3 regions of the Nostoc sp. DedQUE09 genome follow, and region 3 is predicted to be linked to each of the others. Evidence: predicted binding sites of a transcription regulator. Region 3 holds the regulator's gene; each other region holds the start of a gene.
What was found. Region 3 encodes HrcA, which represses chaperone genes, less so after heat shock. Its sites were predicted from a motif close to TTAGCACTCNNGANTCNNGAGTGCTAA; they were not measured.
Positions count from the first base shown of each region.

Region 1: groL (chaperonin GroEL) is a predicted target of HrcA. The motif match lies at 2,570-2,596, and genes of this name have one in related genera.
Region 2: groES (co-chaperone GroES) is a predicted target of HrcA. The motif match lies at 2,120-2,146, and genes of this name have one in related genera.

Region 1 is NZ_JAVRCE010000008.1:119,484-123,687, reverse strand. It holds gene corA (magnesium/cobalt transporter CorA) at 1-501, opposite strand, end outside; gene groL (chaperonin GroEL) at 855-2,537, opposite strand; gene RMY27_RS07800 (MraY family glycosyltransferase) at 2,695-3,777, shown strand; gene RMY27_RS07795 (hypothetical protein) at 4,067-4,204, shown strand, end outside.
Region 2 is NZ_JAVRCE010000004.1:10,847-15,050, forward strand. It holds gene groL (chaperonin GroEL) at 42-1,676, opposite strand; gene groES (co-chaperone GroES) at 1,790-2,101, opposite strand; gene RMY27_RS03525 (response regulator transcription factor) at 3,207-3,884, shown strand; gene RMY27_RS03530 (NIL domain-containing protein) at 3,941-4,204, opposite strand, start outside.
Region 3 is NZ_JAVRCE010000022.1:108,674-112,877, forward strand. It holds gene RMY27_RS16230 (DUF3352 domain-containing protein) at 1-1,230, opposite strand, end outside; gene RMY27_RS16235 (rhodanese-like domain-containing protein) at 1,390-1,722, shown strand; gene RMY27_RS16240 (heat-inducible transcriptional repressor HrcA) at 2,195-3,346, shown strand; gene RMY27_RS16245 (DUF2834 domain-containing protein) at 3,466-4,140, shown strand.

The DNA of each region.
Region 1 (4,204 bases), on a different contig from region 3:
TCGCGATCGCACCGCTTCAAAGCAATCATGTTCTGGTTCCTCTTGTACGGTCAGTAAATAATTTTTTCCTAATATCAAACTCACTTGCTCGCTATAAAAACCACATGTTCTTTCTTTTGCTACTACCATCCGGGCAATAAAAAGCAATTGATCTTCATAATCTTCTGTTTTGGGACGCTCTGGTACATTGACTACATCTTCTAAAACTAGAGGATGTAACTTAAAAACATTACCCAATCGTTGTAATATGTCTTGACTACCTAAACCTTGTACATCTACCCAAGAAATGGATTCGCTATCAAGATATGGGGCACACTCCTCTGGAGTTGCTATTTGCTCACGGATGAAATTGGTTTGGTTATAGTCAATCAAAAAAATTATCGGTGGTGGTGCATCTGCATCAATAAAAATGGTTCCAGGTATAGTCCCTGGTTGGTGATAGAACTCATCATCATGTGGTTTGTTTAGTATTTTGGGAAGGCGATGCAGTTTTCGTGCCATGCAATATTACCTAATAGTGATTAGTCATTTGTCATTTGTCGTTAGTGAATAACAAAGGACATAAAAATAACTTACACGTCATTTTACAAAAATTAATATAAAGACGGTAATTTCTAAATTAAGCAATTATTTAGGTTGCTAATTTGGTCATCAGCCAGATTTAATCTGACGAATCTCAATTACGTTAGCGTAGCGGTAGCGAGTCTGCGTCCGCTTTTAGCGTCTCGTAGAGAGCGTCATTACAAATTACGAATTGGTATAGCATATTGCCTTTGAATCAGCAATGCTACAAAAAAACAGTTTGCCTTGGCAAGACAAACTGCTAAAAAAATATTTATCTGGGTGAGCAAAAGTTAGAACATACCCATGCCGCCCATGCCGCCCATGCCACCCATGCCACCCATGCCGCCCATGCCGCCCATGCCGCCCATGTCAGGGGCAGGAGCAGCGGATTTCTTCTCTGGCTTTTCAACAACGATCGCTTCGGTGGTTAAGACCAAACCAGCAATGGAACCAGCATTTTGCAAAGCTGAACGCACGACTTTGGCAGGGTCGATAATACCAGCAGCAATCAAGTCTTCAAATTCGCCAGTAGCAGCGTTATAGCCAATGTTAATGTCGCTCTCGCGGACTCTAGAGACAATCACAGAACCTTCAGCACCAGCGTTATCTGCTATTTGGCGCAAGGGGGCTTCTAGCGCTCGTTCGACAATATCAGCCCCAATTCTTTCTTCGTCATTTTCTAGGGTCTTTTTAATCGCTTCTACCGCCTTAGCTAAGTGAATTAAGGTTGTTCCACCACCAGGAACAATACCTTCTTCCACAGCAGCTTTTGTAGCGTTGAGCGCGTCTTCAATCCGCAGTTTACGGTCTTTGAGTTCGGTTTCGGTTGCCGCACCCACTTTAATCACTGCCACGCCGCCAGCGAGCTTGGCGATGCGTTCTTGGAGTTTTTCTCGATCGTAGTCAGAATCAGTTTCTTCCAACTGTCTGCGAATTTGACCAATCCGCTTTTGTACTTCTGGCTTGGTGACACTGCCGGCGACAATTGTGGTGCTTTCTTTGTCAATGGTGATTTTGCGGGCAGTTCCCAGCGCTTCTAGAGCAGCAGTATCCAAACTTAAGCCGATTTCTTCCGAAATCAACTGTCCATCGGTGAGAATCGCAATATCTTCTAACAAAGCTTTGCGGCGATCGCCAAAGCCAGGTGCTTTAATCCCAGCCACGGCTAGTACACCGCGCGCTTTGTTCACCACCAAAGTTGCCAAAGCATCACCTTCAACATCTTCAGCAATAATTAGCAAAGGCTGACCTGAGCGGGCAACTTTTTCCAAAATTGGCACTAAATCTTGGATGCTGCTGATTTTTTTATCTGTCACCAAGATCCGAGCGTTTTCAAATTCGACGATTTGCCGTTCGTTGTTGGTGACGAAGTAGGGAGAAATATAACCCCTGTCAATCTGCATCCCCTCAACTACTTCTAGTTCAGTTGTCAGGGATTTAGATTCTTCAACGGTAATTACACCATCTTTGGTGACTTTTTCCATTGCTTGAGCTAACATTTGGCCAACTTCTTCATCGTTACCAGCAGAAACAGTGGCAACTTGAGCGATCGCACTTCCTTCTACAGGCTTGGCTATTTTGGCAATTTCTTCTACCAGTGCCTCAATAGTTTTGTCGATCCCGCGCTTCAAGCTAACAGGGTTACTACCCGCCGCGACGTTTTTCAAACCTTCCCGGATCAAAGCTTGTGCTAAAACTGTGGCGGTGGTTGTCCCATCCCCAGCGACATCTTTAGTTTTTGAGGCCACTTCCTGGATGAGTCTTGCACCAGTATTTTCCAAAGGATCTTCTAATTCAATTTCCTTGGCAACAGTGATACCATCGTTGACAATTTGAGGTGCGCCAAATTTTTTCTCTAAAAGGACATTGCGACCTTTAGGCCCCAAGGTGATTTTTACAGCATCGGCAAGGGCGTTAACACCCCTTTCTAGAGCTCTCCGAGATTCCTCGTCAAATGCAATAATTTTCGCCATGTTTCATTTCTCCAGCGCTTCCATTAGACAATTTAGCACTCACAGCGCCAGAGTGCTAATCTCTCAATCTGCTCAAGTTACAAATGGAAATAAAAAAATTGATTAATATACAGGTGATGCTCATATTAGATACTGGCAGTAATGCTTGAATTGGGAGATGAATCTAGACAACTCCCTTAAGTCCCTTGGTATTGCCGACCCTAGCGGCACCGGCTGGTTGGCAGTAGTATTTACGTTCCTCTTGGCTTGGGTTGTAACTTGGCGTTTAATTCCGATAGTACGCAAATTCGCCTTGCGGGTAGGTTGGGCTGACCAACCCAACGCACGGCGACTCAACCGAGAACCTTTACCCAATGCCGGGGGGCTGGCTATCTACGCGGGTGTCATTGCCGCGCTGGTATTAGCTAGCCTTTTACGACCGATCGAACTCCAAAACGTATTGGCTCAGGTGCTCACTATTCTGTTGGGGGGTTCGATATTAGTCCTTGTAGGCTTTATTGACGATCAATTTGGCTTACCGCCATCTGTTCGATTGTGGGCGCAAATTGTCACGGCACTGTTACTGGTAGCTAATGGCATCAGCGTCAAAGTCCTGTTTGGCACGCCCATCGACTCGCTTCTGTCCATATTGCTAACAGTACTATGGGTAGTAGGGATTACCAACGCCATCAACTTGATGGATGGTATGGATGGCTTGGCAGGAGGAATTAGCTTTATTACCGCCATGAGTTTGTTGGGCGTTGCTGCTCAATTTAACAATCGTGCAGCGGCAATCTTGGTACTTGCAGCTTTGGGAGGTGCTGCACTAGGATTTTTGCGCCATAATTTCCATCCATCACGAATTATTATGGGTGATGCTGGAGCATACTTTTTTGGTTATGTGTTGGCAGCAACTAGTATTTTAGGGAAACTGCAACAAAACACAGTTTATGCGCTAATTCCTACGGTTTTATTTCTGTTGTTACCGGTACTAGACACTACTCAAGTATTTGTGCGGCGTCTACTAGCAGGAAATAACCCTCTGAGTACTCCTGGTAAAGACCATCTGCACCACCGCTTACTTGCTTGGGGACTCTCCCAGCGCCATGCTGCGTTTACGCTTTGGTCAGTTACCTTAGTTTTCAACTTGCTGGCGATGAGAATACAAGGTATGAGTTTGGCTGTGATGCTGACTACTGCCACTAGCATCATCCTGCTTTTGGGCTTTACAGTCTGGCAAAGGATACGCCAACAGCCTTAGTTGCTTGTCGGGTGGGTTAAGCGCGATCGCCTTCACCCACCATCAAACACCAGATACAACCAGTCCAAAACTAGTCCAAAGGCCAATTTGGCGGTCTTTTGGTGTTTTTCTAAGCTTCTTTCAACATCTGACGATTGGCATCATGAGACATTTTTTTGGTCTTGTCCATCATCACCACAGCAAACCAGTTGTTGTCCCTTGAGGAACTTTATCCATACTCTCAAGACCAACACTAGTCAGATCGGGATTCGATCGGGAGCTAATTGAGTAGAGCGATCGCAAACAAGCAGTGGTAAAAATTAGGACACACATCAAGGCATCACCAGATGGGATTGAACAGATTAAACAATCTATAAAACAGAAAGATTGGACTGTAAGTGGTAACAGACAACAAAATTCAGATGCACTGATTATTGTGAGTCAGCAA
Region 2 (4,204 bases), on a different contig from region 3:
AAAGGAAGCAGCTGTTTTACAAATTATGTAACTACAAAGTATTAGTAATCGAAGTCGCCACCACCAGCACCAGCGCCAGCAGGAGCGCTATCTTTAGGTTCAGGCTTGTCAACTATAATACATTCAGTTGTCAACACCATACCAGCGATGGAAGCAGCGTTTTGCAGAGCAGAACGAGTCACCTTAGCAGGGTCAACAATACCAGCGGCTAACAAATCGACGAATTCGTTTGTTGCAGCATTGTAGCCAATGTTGAAGTCTTTTTCTTTGACGCGTTCAGCGATGACAGCACCATTCTGACCGGCATTTTCAGCAATCCGCTTCAGAGGTGCAGGTAAGGCACGAACGACAATCAAAGCACCAATCAACTCTTCATCCTTAAGATTGCTCTTTGCCCAAACTTCCAAGTCGGGAGCAAGGTGAGCCAGAGTTGTACCACCGCCGGGAACGATACCTTCTTCCACAGCAGCTTTGGTGGCGTTGATAGCGTCTTCTAGGCGCAGTTTCTTGTCTTTCATTTCGGTTTCGGTTGCTGCACCAACTTTTACTACAGCAACACCACCAGAAAGTTTAGCAAGACGCTCTTGTAATTTTTCTTTATCGTAAGAAGATTCGGTTTCATCGATTTGACGACGAATCTGTTCTACACGAGCCTTAACAGCAGCTTCGTTACCTTCGGCAACAATTGTGGTGCTGTCCTTGGTGATAGTGATCCGGCGAGCTTTACCCAGGCTCTCCAGCTTGGTGTTATCTAGCTTCAGACCAGCATCTTCGGTAATTAGTTGACCACCAGTTAAAACGGCGATGTCTTCTAGTAGTGCTTTGCGGCGATCGCCAAAGCCAGGAGCCTTAACAGCAGCCACGTTGAGTACACCGCGTAAACGGTTTACTACCAAGGTTGCTAAAGCTTCTTTTTCAATATCTTCGGCGATAATCACCAAAGGACGACCAGCACGAGCTACTTGCTCTAATACTGGTACAAGGTCTTGTACCAAAGCGATTTTCTTATCGGTCAGCAGGAGGAAAGGTTCATCAAAAACCGCTTCCATCCGTTCAGCGTCGGTAGCGAAATAAGGAGAGATATAGCCTTTGTCAAAGCGCATCCCTTCAGTGATTTCCAACTCGGTGAACATAGATTTCCCTTCTTCTAGGGAAATTACGCCTTCTTTGCCCACCTTGTCCATTGCTTGGGCAATCATCTGACCAACTTCTTCGTCATTACCAGCCGAGATCGCACCAACTTGGGCAATGGCTTTGGAATCTTCCACTGGACGGGCATGTTCAGCAATTTTTTCTACCAGGAAGCCGGCAGCTTTGTCAATACCGCGCTTCAGGGAAATTGCGTTAGCACCGGCTGCAACGTTCCGCAAGCCTTCTTTGACGATCGCATGAGCTAAAACGGTAGCAGTGGTGGTGCCATCGCCCGCAGCATCATTGGTCTTAGAAGCAGCTTGACGAATCAGAGCTACACCAGTGTTTTCAATGTGGTCTTCTAATTCGATTTCTTTGGCGATCGTTACACCGTCATTAACAATTTGCGGTGCGCCAAATTTCTTTTCTAGGACTACGTTACGACCTTTGGGGCCAAGGGTAACAGCTACAGCCTCAGCCAGGATGTCAATGCCTCGTTCCAAGGCGCGACGGGCGTTTTCGTTGTAGATAATGCGCTTTGCCATAATTGTTAGTTGTCCTTTGTCATTTGTCTTTTGTCATTTGTCTTTTGTCATTTGTCTTTCGTCATTTGTCTTTTGTCATTGGCTAATGACTAATGACCAATGACTAATGACCACTAAACAACAACTGCTAAAATATCTTTTTCAGAAAGCAGTACATATTCTTCGGTACCGAGCTTGATGTCAGTACCAGCGTACTTGGAGTAAAGCACCTTATCGCCGACTTTAATTTCCAATTCCTGACGGCTACCGTCATCGTTACGCTTGCCAGGACCAAGGGCCACTACTTCCCCTACCTGGGGCTTTTCCTTGGCGGTGTCGGGCAAATACAGACCACCTGCGGTCTTTTCCTCAGAGGCGCTCACTTTTACGAAAACGCGATCGCTCAAAGGTTTAACTGTAGAAACGCTTAAAGATAAAGCTGCCATAATTATTTTCTCCAGAGATTAGCACTCTCAACCCCTGAGTGCTAATTTACCGAAAAGTTGCATCTAATGGCAAGAATTTCTTTAGTACGGGTTCCCGAACTAGAAGAGCATCGTTCTACTTAAGTACAAATGCCTAATTATTTTTACTCTGCGGGTTCTGCTTCGGAAGTTACGTATACTTTTATATGGTCAAAGGAAGTTGGGAGTAATGAAGAGTTTTCCCAATTTTCCATTCCCTTTTCAGTCAACTTTATTTGCAAAGCTTGGAAATTGTTATAGAACTGTAATCAGGGAGCCGCCCGATAAGTAACAATACAGTGATCCAGTCAAGCCATCAAATCCCAAAAGCCACTAAGTCTCTAGAATATAAGGCCTGAGTAATGGTGTAGAAAGTTTAGGACTTGCAAAAATTCAGCGACACATTTTTATTTGCGCTGACCAGACAATTGCTAATTGCTGCTCAAAATCAGCTAGTCTGGAATCCTGGGAATACTTAAAAGAGCGACTTAAAGACTTAAAACTTGATAAGTCGCAACAGAATTATTCCTTATGCGTCTATACAACTAAAGCCAACGGCTTGCGCGTTTGTTGTTCTAGACTCATAATGGTGGTTTACATTGATGGTGTCTGGTATCGCCAAGCAAACCTGGAAGTTATTGAGCGGATCATCCAAGAACACTTAAATAGGCAATAAGGTGGTAGAAAAATATGCATTTTTAAACCATCCTTTGCCAGAAACTTCCTTAGTTTCTTGTGAACACCTCATAGAGGCTTAACAATTGAAGGATATGGAACAGCAGTAAGCTTTAAGAAAGTGCGGGTTGGTTTTGAGGTAGGGTCATCTTTAAGCCAATACTTACTTGTGAGTCAGAAGGATTATTATTTAATCAGTGTTTTTTCGCCCGCCACTTTCAATGCGATATATAATAGCGCATTATAGATACTACTGCTATACGTATCCTTGCTGGACTTTTGCTATCGAGCTACTAGTCTCTTGAAAGTGCTCGGCATTTTTGAGGTTTCGAGACAGCAAAGGCAAGTTAAGTAGGAAAAAGGACAACATCTCGAAATAACCCACGATAGAGGATAAATATTCAAGACTTTGATGGACCGAAGCGCGACAAGTGCCACTGCTATGAAAGAGCCCAGCATGAAAGATCACAAACGACTTCTATTGATTGATGATGACCCTAACCTCATCTTGCTGGTGAAGGATTACTTAGAATTCCGGGGATACGAAGTCATCACCGCCGAAAATGGACGTGAAGCTCTGGAAATTTTAGAGCAAGATGTTCCAGACATGATTATCTGCGACGTGATGATGCCGGAAATGGACGGATATACTTTTGTAGAACAAGTCCGGCAAAACGAACGCACCAGTTGGATTCCGGTTCTTTTCCTTTCAGCTAAGGGACAAAGTGCAGACCGAGTTAAGGGTCTGAATAAAGGTGCTGATGTTTATATGGTCAAACCCTTTGAACCAGAAGAACTTGTAGCGCAAGTTGAATCCTCGCTGAAACAAACTATCCGTTGGAAAGAACACCAAGCTAAAGGAGGCGAAAATGGTTCCCGCATCCAGGTTCCCTTCGATGTGCAATTAACCCCCACCGAACTGAAAGTAGTCCAGTTTGTCGCTAGGGGTTTAGCTAATCGGGAAATTGCTGAAGAACTAAATGTTAGTCAGCGCACAGTTGAAAGCCATGTGTCCAACATGTTGGGCAAAACTAATCTCCATAACCGCACTGAACTAGCGCGGTGGGCGATTGAAAATCAAATGGCTTAAAATCAGTAACAAGTGCTGAGTGCTGAGTGCTGAGTGTTTTTGACTCAGCACTCAATTTACCAACCATCTTCTTCAGCAGTAGATTGGTGCAAAACTTCTAAATCCAGTTCATCCAGGTAAGTTAGGGCGCTTTCAATCTGAGAAACAGTACCTCGCAGTTCCAGATCGAAGCAGCTATATTGTGGCACGTTTGCGCTTACCTGAGCATCAGCAATAATGACTATGACCCCATAGTGAGAAACCAGTCGTGAAATGACTGGTTCCTCATGCAGGTCTTTAGGAATGCGAACTTGGATACGAGTTTGGGTGCGTCTATTATC
Region 3 (4,204 bases):
AGTCAGGGTATTGATGCTGAGTCCGTTGGATGAGGCGATCGCATCTAATCGAGCAATACCTTTTTCCACACCCTCGGATTTTTCTACTACAAAAATCCAATGAGGAGTTGTTTGCTCTTTCTCCGGTAACAATGCTATAGCATATTCTCCTTGTACCCAGCTAAAAATATCCTCTGGTAAGTTTATACCCCAGCGTTTTTGAACATCTGCCAAAGGTTTTGCTAACCGAGAAACCACATCTTCCCCAGAACCATATATAGTTGCTGTTGCTTGTTTCCAGAGTTTGGCTAAGTCACTGTCAGCCAAATTACTCAAATTCGAGCCGGAAATTGCTAAACCTGCGGATGCTGGAACATATTGCAATGCTCCCACAGGTTTAGATAACGGTGCAGATGGAGGGACAATTTCCGATGAAGTCAAAAAGGTGGTTTCTGCCAGCAATCCTTTAGGATTTAACACCAAGGATATAATTTGGCTGTTATAAAGTTGTTCTGGTAACTCTAACCCTTGCCATTTTGCCACGATGGGAAGATTCAAGAAAGCTACAGCTAAACCCCCTTTGATCTGTTCTTTGGTAGCTTTTTGGTATTCGGGTGAGCTAGTTAAATTCAGATCGGGCGCTTGGACGTTATTGATAGCATCTCGTAGTACTTTCGGATCGTTGGCAAACAACACAAAGCCTTCACCGACAACAGCACCAGCAAGCAAGTCTTGTTCTGGCTGGGAATTGTCAGAAATTAGTTTTACACCTTTATATTGTTCAACAGCTAAGTTTGCACCAGCTAACGCTCGTTTAGAAAACAACAATTCCACAAACTCGCGGCTTTTCTCCGGTTGTTTGGTTGCTAATGCTAACAGATATCCTGGCTGCTGTCCGTTTTCTTGATCGCGATCAATATCTAAGGTGGTGATAGCTAATGTAATTTCGTCCCCTAACCAGGGTTGAATGTCTTGTTTGTAATCTATGTCACTCTTGGCAAATAAACTGGTTTTGAGTTTAGATAGCTCCTCTTCGCGCTCCAACGCCTGCAAACGGTCAGGATTTGTCAATAATGAAACCATTGCAGGGGACAGTTTCGACACGAATATGGCTGCACCAGGCCCAGAGCTAGAACCAATGAGGTTAGCCGGACTTTTAGCGAAAAACCAGTAAAAGCCTGCGATCGCAATTACTAGCACTGCGATCGCCCCAGCTACGATAAAACCGATAAATGAACGTTGCCTATTCACATTAAACCTATTAAAAAAGACGGTTTACAGCCATTTAAGCAGAAAGCCTAGCAGAATTAATCAACCCTCTTGAGAATGGATGCTGATGTCAAGGCAGAAATTTTCTGTCACCATAAATAGTATTAGGACTATTTACAAAAACCTCATGACAGGGAACTCATGAATCAAATTAGTGTAGAAGAACTGGCGCAACGTCTTTCTTCTAGTGATGCAAGTATTCAGCTAGTAGATGTGCGTGAACCAGAAGAATTGGCGATCGCTAGCATTGAAGGCTTTGTCAACCTACCTTTAAGTCAATTTGCCGAATGGGGAGATCAAGTACCTACCCTCTTTAATCCCCAAGCTGAAACCCTGGTGTTATGCCATCATGGCATCCGCTCTGCCCAGATGTGCCAGTGGTTGATTGCCCAAGGTTTTACAAATGTGCAAAATATTTCGGGTGGTATTGATGCTTATTCCCTACTAGTAGACCCTTCAATTCCCCAATATTAGCTTTTTCAGATACATCACTCAGATGGAACTTACCCTTCCATCTGGCGTTTGCTATGCTAAAAGCAGAAGTACATCAACTTATAGGCTTGCTGGAAAGCTTATAATTTGGGTATCAGGTACATCTGCACAAAACTTTTCGACTGTCCCAAATCACACTTCAGCATTAGCCCTTGCAAAAATATACGTATCTAATAATACTGTTGCAAGTAAAAATTTGTGCAAAAATACGGTTATAAAGAAGCATCGCGAGGGTACATTATAACTAGCAGCTTTTGCAAAAATAAAGTTGAGCTACTATTCCAACTTTACTCTTAAAAAATGCTCTATATATAACGTTTAAAAATACTTATCATAAGATAGTTGTCTAATTTGCTATCTTATCTTAATAAATTATTAAGATTCTCTGTTTTCGATTAAATCCACAAATTTTTTCAGAGTTTGATTAAAATTTGCCTTCAGCAAAACATACCCTATGGAAGTTCAGTTAACAAATCGACAACAGCATATACTTTGGGCAACGGTACGTCACTACATTGCAACGGCAGAGCCTGTTGGTTCAAAGGCTTTAGTTGAGGAGTACGATCTGGGCGTAAGCTCGGCGACAATTCGCAATGTAATGGGTGTTTTAGAAAAGTCTGGATTGCTCTACCAACCACATGCCTCTGCTGGACGTGTACCTTCAGATTCAGGTTATCGTATTTATGTTGACCAGCTAATTACACCTTCTCTGCGTTCGCGCAGCGTGTCGCAGACAGACGCTATGCGTAGCTTACTTCCACAAAGTGGTACAGAAACTTTAGGGCGAGAAGTAGAAGTAGCACTGCAAAAGCATCTCCAGTGGGAAGATCGGAGTTTAGAAACTCTACTACAAGGAGCAGCGCAGATTTTAGCAACCTTAAGTGGTTGCATTAGCTTGATCACGATGCCGCAAACCACTACAGCGTTATTGCGACATCTACAATTAGTGCAAATTGAAGCCGGACGGATCATGCTGATTGTGGTGACAGATGGTTATGAGACACATTCTAAATTGATGGATTTGTCGCCAACACCAGAAGAAACCCAACGGGATTCAGAGGTAATTGATCGCGAGTTACAGATTGTTTCTAACTTTTTGAATACCCACTTACGGGGGCGAAGTCTGTTGGAATTAGCCAACCTCAACTGGAGCGAACTAGATCAGGAGTTCCAACGCTACGGGGAATTTTTGAAAAACTCAGTTGCAGAATTGACTCGTCGCACTCTTGCACCGACTGCAACCCAAATTATGGTTCGGGGTGTGTCAGAAGTTTTACGCCAGCCAGAATTTTCCCAGTTACAGCAGGTACAAACGATTATCCACCTGCTGGAAGAAGAACAAGACCAACTGTGGCGATTAATATTTGAAGAACCAGAACCAGAGGATGGTGGTAAACCAAAGGTAACGATTCGCATTGGCGCAGAAAATCCATTAGAACCGATACGTACCTGTACCTTAATTTCTTCTAACTATCGCCGAGGTTCTATACCCGTAGGAAGTGTGGGAGTTTTGGGGCCAACGCGTTTAGATTATGAAAGTGCGATCGCAGTAGTAGCATCTGCTGCTGATTATCTCTCAGAAGCTTTCAGCTATTTCAATCCTTAATTAGCGATTAATCTTTAGGAACAAGCCGCTACGCCTTTAGGCGAGCAAACAATACCATAGCAAGCAGATAGCCGTATTTATAACGGCAAAATCAATAATTAATACTACTTAAATCTTTCATGCTTAGAAAAATTGCCTTTGGTCTACTGTGGCTGGGATTTGTTGTCTATGCTTTTTTCCTCGCGCCTCCTGAGCAACCTGGTACATTCGAGTTAATTAAAAACCTTTCTATTGGGCAGTGGCAAGGCGTTAACCCGTTAGTCATAGCACTATTCAACCTCATGGGCATCTGGCCTCTTATTTACAGTGCAGTAATCTTTATTGATGGTAGAGGACAAAAAATACCTGCTTGGGTGTTTGCTACTGTCTCTTTCGGAGTTGGTGCTTTTGCCTTGTTGCCGTACTTAGCCTTTAGAGAACCAAATAATCAGTTTGTCGGTAAAAAGAATATCTTGCTCAAATTACTAGATTCTCGTGTGACTGGTTTCGTATTAACTATAGCCACGGTTATTCTAGTTACCTACGGTATAAGAGGTGGAGATTGGAGCAATTTTGTGCAAGAGTGGCAAACTAACCGCTTCATCCATGTGATGAGTTTAGATTTTTGCTTACTCTGCCTATTATTTCCCACGTTGCTGGGGGATGATATGGCGCGTCGCGGTTGGAAAAATCCGCAGTTATTCTGGTTAATAGCCTTGATACCGCTATTTGGGCCATTGGTTTATTTATCTATGCGTCCACCTTTACAAGAAGTGGGTATAGAGTCCATATCCAAGCAGCCAGCAACGAATTAAAGAATAAAGTGCATTTTTCATAATTCCAAAATCGTTCGACTGAGCGACTTGTGCCGAGCATCTC